Regions from separate parts of the Flavobacterium sp. PL12 genome, predicted to be linked through region 1. Evidence: riboswitches for the same ligand, from Rfam matches in the RefSeq annotation. Region 1 holds a riboswitch; each other region holds the start of a gene.
The links. A riboswitch is a leader RNA that binds a small molecule or an ion and turns the genes downstream of it on or off. The one in region 1 is predicted to bind S-adenosylmethionine.
Positions count from the first base shown of each region.

Region 2: another riboswitch for S-adenosylmethionine. It lies ahead of RCH19_RS06950 (homocysteine S-methyltransferase family protein); the one in region 1 lies ahead of RCH19_RS11270 (hypothetical protein).
Region 3: another riboswitch for S-adenosylmethionine. It lies ahead of thrA (bifunctional aspartate kinase/homoserine dehydrogenase I); the one in region 1 lies ahead of RCH19_RS11270 (hypothetical protein).
Region 4: another riboswitch for S-adenosylmethionine. It lies ahead of RCH19_RS04610 (Na+/H+ antiporter NhaC family protein); the one in region 1 lies ahead of RCH19_RS11270 (hypothetical protein).

Region 1 is NZ_JBANDI010000023.1:18,988-22,310, reverse strand. It holds gene RCH19_RS11280 (hypothetical protein) at 1-215, opposite strand, end outside; gene RCH19_RS11275 (hypothetical protein) at 221-841, opposite strand; gene RCH19_RS11270 (hypothetical protein) at 897-1,709, opposite strand; SAM-I-IV-variant riboswitch at 1,769-1,867, opposite strand; gene RCH19_RS11265 (hypothetical protein) at 2,281-2,778, opposite strand; gene RCH19_RS11260 (hypothetical protein) at 2,881-3,323, opposite strand, start outside.
Region 2 is NZ_JBANDI010000011.1:63,058-66,380, reverse strand. It holds gene RCH19_RS06955 (hypothetical protein) at 1-495, opposite strand, end outside; gene RCH19_RS06950 (homocysteine S-methyltransferase family protein) at 600-1,601, opposite strand; SAM riboswitch class I at 1,874-1,994, opposite strand; gene RCH19_RS06945 (NAD(P)/FAD-dependent oxidoreductase) at 2,087-3,139, opposite strand; gene RCH19_RS06940 (bifunctional precorrin-2 dehydrogenase/sirohydrochlorin ferrochelatase) at 3,240-3,323, opposite strand, start outside.
Region 3 is NZ_JBANDI010000011.1:47,329-50,651, forward strand. It holds gene RCH19_RS06880 (O-acetylhomoserine aminocarboxypropyltransferase/cysteine synthase family protein) at 1-247, shown strand, start outside; gene RCH19_RS06885 (hypothetical protein) at 566-856, shown strand; SAM riboswitch class I at 1,759-1,881, shown strand; gene thrA (bifunctional aspartate kinase/homoserine dehydrogenase I) at 1,964-3,323, shown strand, end outside.
Region 4 is NZ_JBANDI010000006.1:79,242-82,564, reverse strand. It holds gene fabG (3-oxoacyl-[acyl-carrier-protein] reductase) at 1-434, opposite strand, end outside; gene RCH19_RS04610 (Na+/H+ antiporter NhaC family protein) at 647-1,963, opposite strand; SAM-I-IV-variant riboswitch at 2,020-2,117, opposite strand; gene RCH19_RS04605 (hypothetical protein) at 2,252-2,674, opposite strand; gene sucD (succinate--CoA ligase subunit alpha) at 2,885-3,323, opposite strand, start outside.

The DNA of each region.
Region 1 (3,323 bases):
GTAACCGATGGCTCTTCTTGTCCCAGAAAAACAATTTCACATAGTGCAAGTTTTACGCTCAGCACTACATCAAATTCTTTTTTAATTTGTTGCTGTCTGTTATATAGCTTCTTTTTAAAGTCACTTATTAAAATAATTTCATCCGAATAGCCTTTATACAAACCAATGGTGGCTTGAGCGGTAAAGGTCTTTGAAACACTACTTTTTATATTCATTCTTTTTAGTTAAATTTACAATCTCCATAAACTTTCTCATTATACCATAAAGCATCTCGATGCAACTTATAATACATGTCTAAACCACTAACTGTATAATGTACATAGGTATCATCTAATTTAATAACTCGAGGATTGAGGTTGAATTTTTCAGGTTCATTATAACAAAGGTTCTTAAATAATCTGAAATTAGTTTCTTTTTCAAATTCAGTTAAATCTGGATCACTGTACCAAATATAATTCCCTTTTTCAATAATCATTCCTTTTAACCAATTGGTATTGTCACAATCTGGATGTTCAATATTTACGTTGTAAGAATTCGTATTTCGAACGCCTTCAATTTGTCTTTCATCAATAAAGGCAAAATCATCATTCAATTTCATGCCAAAAGGAATTAGCACGTCAGCAGCAAAAGCTTCTAATCGAAATGCAGGCATACACATTTCGGCTGCAATTAATAGCACACCATTTGTTTGTCCGCCATAATTATATGTGGTTACAAAATTCTCTATGGATTGAAAGCATTTTACAATACTTGAAACTTTAATCACTAATGTCGAAAAAACTGGTTTTAAAAAATCGGAATCGGTATACGTCAGCATATTTATGTGTACTTTATAATTCATAATCCGTCCTGTCCTTCTTGAAAAGAATGACAATGAGGATCGTAGAAATGACTATTTATTTAATAAAATGTTGGGTAGATTGTGCGATAATATGACCATTTAAATCTAGCAAAACTCCACCATAGGGGATACTATTCATAAATCTTGATTTATTATTCTCTTTCGGTAAGTAATGAGCTGAATCTGAACTTAGAATCAAGGCTAAATCCTTGGGTTGATTTGAATCAATACTGATTTTTTCATAAACCTTTTCAAAATGATAGAGTAGTAGCGACTCTTTTTGAGTTTTATCTTCTAATATTTCACTAGCAATTGATAATACGCTTCCGGGTAAGTGGCTTGCTGAAGCTTCATCTTCAACTAAGTGAATAGGAATTTGTGTGTAACAAGGCGATTTAGGATGTTTTAAAATAAAATAAGGGAATTTACCGTAATACCCAGAAATCCTATTAATAGTGTAAGCAAGGTCATCATCAAGTAGTAAAGTTTTACAGTTGAAGTTTTGTAAATCTCGCCTAGTTTTTTCATCTTTTTTCGTATTCCAGATGAGTATAAAACGGGCTTGGGTCTCTACTTTGAAAGTACCACTTCCTTCATGTAGACTAAATGTTTTTCCTGTGAATTGTTTTTCACTATCAAATAACAAAATCTCGTCAGGAGTTACTCCGGTAAAATCAAGTTGTGTTGTGAGAGCGCTGTGGCTGATTTCGATTCCTAATGGAGTGAATTTGTCCTCAATCATTGGAGACACAACTAAATTGCGATTTTCGCAACTATGCCATTGTGTTTTTAAGCCTACATAATGATCAATATCGCTACCTGATTGGTGCTTTAGGATTTCTTTTAACTGAATACTTTTAGTATACATAACATAACAATTTTAAATTATAGTTTTTGCTATGTCGTAAAATGCGATAAAGAATTGTGGTTTCTCAATACATTTGAACGACTGTCCCGCATTCTAAGCCACCGTGTCTTGAGTTGATCGGTTGGCATTACACAAATGTGTAATTCTTGATGCTTTGACAAATATTATAAAAAAAAATCGAGATATGCAAGTTATACCTTGTTGTAACATATTACAGTTTTACATTTTATATTTTGGATAGAGTAAACAATGAAAAAATATGAACTGTCAATAATCACTACTATAAAATTCATTCACAGAACTACAATATCAAATTTTATATGTAATTTTCTTTGTCTGTAGTTAAAATTCTTAAAAATAACTTGATGATTTTAAACTGATAAATGTTAAATATTGTAGATCAATAAGGAGTATAAAAATCTAATATTTTAAAATTATTGTAAACTGTTTAGCGCTGCTTTTTAAAGAATGCTAATTACTCTAATTTTTATTGATTGAAATAGTATCATTATTATAAGAATTATAAATTCTGAGAATAAATTGTAAAGATTACAAAGCGTTTAATGCCTTTCTAAAATGGCATATTAGACTTGTCAATCTCTATCATGATATTTTTCTTTAAATTTTTTTCATCGCACTTAAAATTACTACATTCATAAATGTCGTGAACAATTCCCTCTTTGATATCAAAAATTAAATCAAAATAATTATTGGAATTGTTTCCAATAAAAGAGTAACCTTTACAATTGAAGTTACAGCTTTGAGAGTTACACGAACCACTATGTCTAGTTAGATAAGTGTCGCCAGCATCAAGAAGTTCATTAAAAGCATCATCAAGTTTGCCGATGAAATCTCCCTTTGTGAAATGTTGATAAGTGAAACTTACATCCAAAATTGAGTTTATCATACTTATGTCTAGCTTCTCAAAAAAGTGTAATACAGTATTTGCTTGCGTATTTAAAGGAGTTTTTTCCTGTGTTGTTATAATATATTTTTTATTCTCTGTGAAAAAAGTAACATCACCGATGGATGAGAGTTGCTTTAGCAATTTAATTTTAACTTGATCCATGGGTTTTAAGTATTTTGAACTGTTGTTTTATTTAATCTTCACTAAAAATTAAAATCTAGTTAATAATTACTACTATTCTATTCAACTACGAAAAGAAAGTCTTTAATTTGGATAATATGCGTTTATTTTCTTTTCTTCTACTAAACATTGAAAATGTTGACTCGTTTTTCTCAAGTGATTACGCAACCTATTATAGGTGTATTTTTCAAAAATAGTTTCAATGATTATTTGTGAGTTGGAACTAATTCGAGGATTAAAATTAAAACCAATAGCGCAATCAATAATATAATGGTTGGAATACAACAGTCTGTCGTGCGATTTTAATTCATCGACATTGTTCTGTATAATTCTAATTTCTGAAGTTGAATATTTTTGTTGTAAAAAATTATATACATCAACTTTATTAAAATTTACCTTGTTTAGAAAATCAGTATAAAAGTGTTTTAGCGTTTTTTTATTCTTTGAAATTGCTTTTATCAAAGGATAAACACTATTCTCATAAAATTCAGGTTTATCAAGTAAATAGGAATCGTTTACTATGATTT
Region 2 (3,323 bases), on a different contig from region 1:
TATTCCAATATTTTTTTTACTGACAAACACCCAATGTCCATTTTCTTTTGTAAAATAATATCTGTCCTTGGTCATAGCTATTCCAATCATTTTTTTAACATCGATAGTCGCTTTGTACTTGTCAACTTTGAAATTTGAAAAACTCACAAACAAAAAATTGATATCATCATTATTAACCTTTACTATCTCTATATTATAATTTGATTTGAAATTAACTAAATCATTTCTATTAATAATGAAACTTGAATTGTAGTCTTTTATATTTTGAACTAAAACAGAATCAATTAACCCTATTTTTATCTGCTCAATTTTAACGTTTTTAAACTCTTCTGAAGTAGGCATTTTACTTGTATCAAAACGCTCAACAGAATCTAACAAAACATTTATATTTTGAATAATTAATTCTCGACCGCTATCAATTTTGATTTCTTGCTTACAACTTGAAAAAAACATCAAACTAAAAAGTACAAATAATGCATTGATTTTTTTTAACATAGCTTCTAATTTTTAATTCATTTCTAAATAAAAAAAGATTTACATCATAACAGTCAAAACTCTCCATTTATAAGTTTAAAACTTTGACAAAGGTTATTAGTGTTTTACATCACCGCAGTCGAAACTCTTGGTTTATAATCCTTAGCAATATCTGCAATCAACTTGATGTGTTGTGGAGTTGTTCCACAACAACCACCTATTATATTTACTAAATTATCGTCTAAATACGTTTTGATTTGGGCTTGCATTTCTTCTGGTGTTTCATCGTATTCTCCAAAAGCATTTGGCAATCCTGCATTAGGATGCGCCGAAACATTAAATGATGTGTTATGAGATAATGTTTGCAAGTATGGTTTCAATAAGTCAGCTCCAAGCGCACAATTGAAACCTACACTTAATAATGGAATGTGTGAAACTGAAACTAAAAATGCTTCAACCGTTTGTCCTGAAAGTGTTCTTCCTGATGCATCGGTAATTGTTCCTGAAACCATGATTGGGATTTCAATATTGCGTTCGTCTTTGACTTCTTCAATAGCAAAAAGCGCTGCTTTAGCATTCAAGGTGTCGAAAATAGTTTCTACAAGTAATATATCGCAGCCACCATCCATCAAGGCTTCTACTTGCTGCTTGTAAGCTTTGCGCAAATCATCAAAAGTTACTGCTCTATACCCTGGATCATTCACATCTGGCGACATACTTGCCGTTCTATTTGTTGGTCCTACTGAACCTGCTACAAAACGAGGTTTCTCTGGATTTCTAGCGGTAAAGTCATCAGCAACTTCGCGAGCAATTTTTGCAGATTGAAAATTCATTTCGTATACAAAATCTTGGAGATGATAATCAGCCATTCCAATAGTGGTACTCGAAAAAGTGTTCGTTTCTATGATGTCTGCTCCTGCATCAAAATATTTAGCATGAACTTCTTTTATCGCTTTGGGTTGGGTCAGTGATAGTAAATCATTATTTCCTTTAAGTGAATGTGGGAAATCTTTAAAACGCTCTCCACGAAAATCTTCTTCGGAGAAATTGTAGCGTTGTAACATAGTTCCCATTGCGCCATCAAGAATAAGAATTCTCTCTTTTATGGCCTTTTGAATATCTGACATAATCGTTTATTTCTTAAAAACCTCTTTGTTATAGAGATCTGTACATTTTATTAATACTAACAAAAATTCAATATATAAACTGCTTAGCCCCGATGGAAACGGCATCCTTTTTATGCTGAATTTATTTCAGTATAAAAAGATACAGTGAACAGCGGGAAAATTATTAGCAAAAAAGCATAATAATTCGCTCCTAAAACTGAAATTAATTCAGTGGGCTAAATATCGATATGTTATCAAGAAAAATTTTGAGAAATACTGCTGTGAGTATTCGTGTGTTATCTATCTTAATTACTGAAATAAATTCAGCATAAAGTAGAATGTAGCACCTTCTTTAAAAGATAAAGGGTTGCTAAGGTTTCATTGGGTCTTTCCCTCCGCCTTTCGTGATAACTGTCAATAAATATATGAACAATGCAAAGTAAAGACATAGCGCTACTACTTGCAAGTAATAACGCTATATTTTTTAACTATTTTATGGGAAATTGTTAAACTATTGCTTTAACCACTGCTTTTGGAGCTTCTTTACGAGTTCCATCAAAGCCGTCTACTCCAGCAACCGTAGTGTATTTTAGAACATATTTCTTACCTGGATTTATGATCTGGTATGCAGCTTGACACATTAAAGTTGCTTCGTGGAAGCCACAAAGTATTAATTTTAATTTTCCTGGATAGATATTTACGTCACCTATTGCAAAAATACCCGGAATATTAGTTTGATAATCTAAAGCATTATTTACTTTGATTGCATTCTTTTCAATTTCTAATCCCCAATCTCCAATAGGACCTAATTTAGGTGTAAGACCAAAAAGTGGAATAAAGAAATCTGTAGCAATTGTTCTTTGTGCTCCGTTTTCATCTAAAACAACCGATTCGATATGTTCGGCGCCATTTATACCGATAACCTCTGCCGGTGTGATTAATCTTATTTTTCCAGCATCTTTTAATTCTTGTACTTTTTCAACAGAATCTAGAGCACCTCTGAATTCGTTTCTTCGATGAACTAACGTTACTTCTGAAGCAATATTAGACAGGAAAATACTCCAATCTAAAGCAGAATCTCCACCTCCAGCGATAACAACTTTCTTATCTCTAAATTCCTCTGGATCTTTTATAAAATATTTAATTCCTTTATCTTCATAGAAATTAATCCCATCAATAAGTGGTTTTCTTGGTTCAAAACTTCCTAAACCACCTGCAATCGCAATTACTGGAGCGTGAAATTGTGTTCCTTTATTAGATGTAACTATAAAAGTTCCATCATCTTGCTTTTCTATTGTTTCTGCTCGTTCTCCTAACGTAAATCCAGGTTCAAACTGCTTAATTTGTTCCATTAAGTTATCAACTAAATCCCCAGCTAAAACTTCTGGAAATCCTGGAATATCGTATATTGGTTTTTTAGGGTATAATTCTGAAAGTTGCCCTCCTGCTTGTGGCAACGCATCTAGTATGTGGCATTTTAACTTTAACAAACCGGCTTCAAAAACAGCAAATAAACCTGTTGGACCAGCTCCTATTATAAGAATATCAGTTTTAATCATTACATTACTATTTATAGTCATTTTTTGAGTTTACAAAGAAACGAATATTTGCTTCTCCTTTTTATGATTTTTATCATTCCTTTAAATCTACAGGAACTTTTTATATATTTTTTAACGTTTCAGTAATCTTATTCATTTTTTCAACTTTTTCTTCAAAGTTTCCTTTCAATGTTTTCCGATATTC
Region 3 (3,323 bases), on a different contig from region 1:
TGAAGCAGCTAAAAAAGTAGCGGATGAAACTAAAGTATTCTCACTTCTAGCTAACATTGGCGATACAAAATCTTTAATAATACATCCGGCAAGTACAACGCACCAACAATTATCAGCAACGGAGCAAATTGCTGCAGGAGTTCCAAATGACTTAATTAGATTATCTGTTGGTTTAGAAGATATTCAAGATCTAATTCAAGACCTAAAACAAGTATTTGAAAATATAAAACAGGCTCAGCTAGTTTAAAGAGAAACCTGTTTTTCTTTGAATGTTTAAATTTTAAATGAAGGACTTCTGTAAATTCAGAAGTCTTTTTTTATATGATTGATGAGTTATATAAGAGAAAATATTTGACTTGTCAACATCGAAATATAATTCCCTACGAAAGCAATAAAATTGGTAAGAAATTATATAAGTTTTAAAACTAATTGTGTAACCTTTTTAGCAAAAGATTAAACTAAATTTGCTGAACAAGAAAAAAGAGCGAATAACTATCTTGTTAGCTTCTCTTTTTGATTATAACGTAATGTGGGTATTTATAAATAATTAAACTAAAATTTTATTATGGAATCAAAAGAATTATTGGATACAATGGAAAATTCGACCAAAGTGAATAATAGAATTGGAGATCACAAATGGGATAAATATCTAGATGATTATTTTAACTATTTTAAAGAATATAAAAAGCATTACAATAAATCAGTTGAAGGAAATAGTAAGTCACTATCAATATATCCTTATATGCAGCAAAAATGGGAGTCTCTGAAAAGAAGAATCAGTAGAGCGCATAAGTATAATCGCTTAAATGATAAACAAATTGAAAGGCTGATTGTTATGAAAATTAAGGAATATTAATTTAAAGTTATTAATCCGTTAAATCCGTTAATCACATTAGGAGAATGCGAAAATAATTTCGATATTTGAGTAAATAAAAAATAAACATGGAATTTAAAATTAGTAATACGTTTATGGTCGGTCAGGATAAATCCTGAGGGTAGTTTATTGCGTAATTTTAAATCGAAATTATAATAAATAAGCTTCCCAGGTAACGGGAGGCTTTTTTTATAAATAGTCGTGTAACATTTTTTTAATAGAATATAGTCAAAACAGATGAATAGAATAAAAAATCATAATAGTAGCAAGCTAGCAGTCACAAAAATAATTTGTGTCATTATGATGCTGCGTATGAATGTCTGTTAAATCCAAATGTGAAAGTTTAAAGCATAGCTTAAAACCCTTTTGGATATAAATCTAAAAGGGTTTTTGCTTTTAGAAATAAATGAAATAAGTAAAAAAATGAATATTATAAACCTAACAACTAATTAATTATGAGTGCCACTAAGTACGTAGCAAAAACATTTCAGTTATTAAAAAATCTTAATTTCAGAAATAAAAGAAAGAAGAGTAATGACTTTATAAATGAGTTAATCGATTCTAGATTCGGAGTTTCAATAAATGATAATTTATCACAGACAAAAGTGCCAAATTCATTGCTTTTTTTAATGTATTCAAAAGAGAATGAAACTTTATTTATTTAAAAAACGGGATTTTAATTTCCTCCATTTTAAAGTAGAAAAAACGTGCACTGCTTATTCAAATTAGAGATTGTAAAATCTATCGTTATATTTATTTTGCGAGAATAGGCAGTGTACTTTTCATTTTTAGAATGTAAAAATTAGGAATCAAAAGAGGCAAAAGTTTTGTTTTTAAAAATAATTACAGTTAATTTGCTGCTTTAAGTTCACACTTGTATTGAAATGTTATAAAGAAAGGCAGAGGGATTAGACCCGATGAAGCCTTAGCAACCCTTCGATTTATCGAAGAAGGTGCTGCATTCTACCTCGAACTGAAATTATTTCAGTTACATGGAAAGATAACAATAAGAATTCGTCTAGACACCTAACATCTAGCTTTCTTTCTAATATTTCCAGACACAAATCAAAAATCATTAAAGATTTGAAATTGGAAAATAAACCTTCATTAATTACATTACAAGATTTCACCACACATAATGGTGCTTTCTATGCTACACTTAACTTAAGTTATCAGGTTTTTGGTGCTGCTTTGCACACCGCTCCTATAATTTTAATCAATCACGCTTTAACTGGAAACTCACAGGTAATAGGAGAATCTGGTTGGTGGAATGAAATAGTAGGAGTTGATAAAACAATCGATACTAGAAAATATACAATCATCGCTTTTGATGTTCCAGGTAATGGTTTTAATTCAGCTACAATCGAGAATTACAGAGATTTTATTGCCAGAGATATTGCTAAAATTTTTCTGGAAGGACTTCGTGTCTTAAAAGTTGATCAACTTTTTGCGCTTATCGGTGGATCTGTAGGAGGAGGAATAGGTTGGGAAATTTTAGCCTTAGAACCAAAACTAACACAAAATTTTATTCCCATTGCTACCGATTGGAAAGCTACTGATTGGTTGATTGCTAACTGTTACTTGCAAGAGCAAATATTAAACAATTCCAAGAAACCTATAGAAGACGCGCGCATTCACGCAATGTTGTGCTACCGAACTCCTGAATCTTTTAAAGAAAAATTTAATAGAGATATCAATGTACAACTTGAAACCTTTCAAGTAGAGAGTTGGCTGAATTATCACGGAGAAAAATTGGAGAAAAGATTTCAGTTAGCTGCGTACAAGATGATGAATCAACTATTAAAAACGATTGATATCACTCGGAATCGAGAATCTTTAGAATCACTGATTTCTAAAGTCGATGCCAATATTTATATCGTAGGAATCAATTCTGATTTATTTTTTACGGCAAAGGAGAATAAAGAAACATACAACGATATTAAAAAATTTAAAAATAATGTATTCTATAGTGAGATTGACTCGCAGCATGGACACGATGCTTTCTTGATGGAATACGAACAATTAGACAATTTATTAGAAGTAGTCTTCAAAAATAAAAAACAAATGAAAATATTAAAATTTGGTGGAAAATCTTTAGCAAACGGTGAAGGGATTAATACGGTTCTAAATATTATTGAAAGTAAAATAAAGCAAGAAGAAAAAGTTGCAGTTGTTGTATCAGCAAGAGGAAAAGCTACTGATGAGCTAGATGATATTTTAACCATCGCTGTAAAAAATGGTAATTACAAACCACTTCTTGAGAGTTTTAAAAAATATCAAAAAGATGGATTTGAATCAATTGATTTTTCTGTTGAATTTGAAAAATTAGATAAGCTTTTTGAAGGCGTAAGTTTAATAGGCGATTACAGCACTAAAATTCAAGATCAAATTTTAGCGCAAGGAGAAGTGCTTTCTGCTAAATTACTTGTGTTTTTATTGAACGAAAGAG
Region 4 (3,323 bases), on a different contig from region 1:
ACTACTGAACTCATATTAATAATCGAACCAGCACGTTTCTTCAAGAAGGTCTTTTGAATGGCTTTTGTCATATTAAATACTGATTTTAAATTCACATCAATTACTTTGTCAAAATCTTCTTCAGACATTCGCATTAGTAAGTTATCTTTAGTGATTCCAGCATTGTTTATCAAAATATCAACTGTTCCAAATTCTGCTAAAACAGCCTCTACAAAAGTTTGTGCTTGATTGAAATCAGCAGCATCAGATTGATATCCTTTTGCCTTGATTCCAAGAGCATTTAGTTCGTTTTCTAAGGCTAAAGCTGATTCGACAGAAGAACTGTATGTAAACGCTACATTTGCTCCATGCTTAGCAAAAACTTCTGCAATTCCTTTTCCTATTCCGCGACTTGCGCCAGTAATTATAGCTACTTTTCCTTCTAGTAATTTCATATTCTAAAACTTAGTTTAATTTTTATTTGGAGCTTTTCCTGCTATTCGCTACAATCTTTTATTTATGTCATTGCTTCGTTCCGCGCAATCAACAAAAATAAAAGGATTTTCACTTCTATCAGGGCTATTTTATATCTGCCAAATATATAATATTTACTTTTTTAAAAAAAATTGAAATCCATATACATTAATGTAAATGCCTTGTTTTAATTTTAAATCAGTCGATTAATCCATTTATCCCAGAAATTAACATAAATAGCAAACAATGTAAAAATAAGTAACAGTAAATGATACCAAGCATTAGAAATCAAATCGAAAAAATTTAACTGACCATTAGCAAAACTTAATATTAATAAAACTTGAGCACCATAAGGTAAAATTCCTTGTATTACGCAAGAGAATATATCTAAAATTGTAGCAGTTTTTCTCGCATCAAGTTGATATTCATCGTTAATTTCTTTCGCTATTGTTCCTGTGATTACAATGGATACCGTGTTGTTAGCAATTGCAAGATTAGTGAGACCAACTAAAGTTCCAATTCCCATTTGCGCTGATTTTTTACTTTTAATTCGTTTTTTGACTTGGAATAAAACATAATCAATTCCGCCTGCTTTTTCCACCATTGCAGCTAATCCGCCAGAAAGCATAGATAACAAGAATATCTCCGTCATACTTGTAAATCCTTCATATATCTTTTGAGCAAAAACCATAAGCGTTAAGTCACCACTAAAATATCCGATCAGTCCAGCAAATAAAGTTCCTATAATCAAAGTAGAAAAAACGTTTACTCCAATGACTGCAAGAACAATGACTAATACGTAAGGTAAAATTGTAAGCCAATTAAAGTCATTTACGGGAATGGTAACCGGAACAATCTCAGAGTTTAATCCTAAGTAAAAAAACAATGCAATCGTTACAATAGCTGCGGGTAGAGCTATAAATAAATTGATTTTGAATTTATCTTTCAGTTTACAGCCTAATGATTGAGTTGCGGCAATTGTTGTATCTGAAATCATTGAAAGATTGTCTCCTAACATAGAACCTCCTAGCAATGCACCAGAAATTAGTGGTAAAGATGCACCGCTTGTCGTCGCTAAAGTAACAGCAATGGGACCAATAGCAACTATAGCACCTACAGAAGTACCTGTCGCTGTAGAAAGAAAGGCTGCTATTAGAAAAATTCCTAGCGGGAAATAAGCAACATCAATATTATTAATACCTAGACTTACAACTGCATCAACTCCGCCGGTAGCTTTACTTACCACAGCAAAAGCTCCAGCCAAAAGATAAATAAGACACATAGTCATAATTTTGCTTTCTCCGCAACCAGCAATTAATGTATTTACTTTTTCTTGCGTTGAATTTTTAAATAGTAGGAATGCTGCTATTATACCTACTAATACAGCAACCGGTGAAGGAAGAGCATAGAAATCATTCAGAAAAATGCCAACTCCTAGAAAAGTAGCGATAAAAATAAATAAAGGAATTAGTGCGAATGGGTTACCATTATTTTTTGCATTTTGGATCATAATCAATTTTTGAATTAAAATTGTTACGACGATAAACTAAAAAGCTAAATGGGAATAAAAACAACATTTTTTCCAAAGGATTTGGCTTATCGTTTTAGCACCTTGCTCGTTGTTGCAGGTTGCTATCTCATAATTGAGATTCGTGATAACGGTTGCAAAAGTAGTTCATATTTCATTATAAAAACAAACAAAAATTAGCATTTATTATTATTATTATTATTATAAAACAAAAAAGACCTTACCGAAGTAAAGTCTTTAAGAGATAATAGTATATTTATTGGTTATAACTTAAAAAGCTACATTCCATTTTGGCAATCTTCCATTTTCATCTAAGAAATTTTGTAATACTTGACCTTCCACTGCAGTTGGTATTGCTTTACTTTTATCATTAAAAGTTTCGTACCAAACCACTTCTAAAGTAGTAATATCTTCTATTTTCATTTGCGCTGGCCAAGAATATTTTCTTCCTGTTTTTGCAAATTGGTGTCCTTCAACAATTTTGTCATTTAAACCACCATTTTTAATTTTCAAAGTTCCGTCATTTTGAACGGTTCCAGTAGAACCTACCATAATTAGCTCTTTCTCTTCTCCAACAGCATAAACTAGAAATACGCCAGAACCTTCTGATGCATTGCAAACTTCTGCTAAACTATCTTCTGCTGTAAATGAAAACTGATTGGTAACTTTGAATTTTTTTAATTCCTTGTACATATATTATATTTTTATTTGAATTGGCTTCCTCAAATAGAGCTCTAAAAATCTTGAGCAGTATCTAAACCATTCGTTTACGTTTGTTATTTATTAAAAAAACTATAAATCATCTATTTTTAATAAAGTGCAAAGGTATTCTTTAATTCCATTTTATAATAAAAAAGCCTCACAAAATGCGAGGCTTTTAAAATATTTGTATTTAGAAAAAGATTATCCTAAAACTTCTTTTACTTTTTTACCAATCTCAGCTGGAGAATCCACTACGTGAATACCGCATTCTCTCATGATTTGTTTTTTAGCTTCCGCAGTATCGTCAGATCCACCAACAATCGCACCGGCGTGTCCCATTGTACGTCCTGCTGGAGCAGTAACTCCTGCAATGAAACCGACAACTGGTTTACGATTACCATCAGCTTTAATCCAATGAGCAGCATCAGCTTCTAATTGTCCACCAATTTCACCTATCATTACGATACATTCTGTTTCTGGGTCATTCATTAACAACTCTACTGCTTCTTTTGTAGTAGTTCCAATAATTGGATCTCCACCAATTCCGATAGCAGTTGTGATTCCTAAACCTTGTTTTACAACTTGGTCAGCAGCTTCATAAGTTAAAGTTCCTGATTTAGAAACAATACCTATAGTTCCT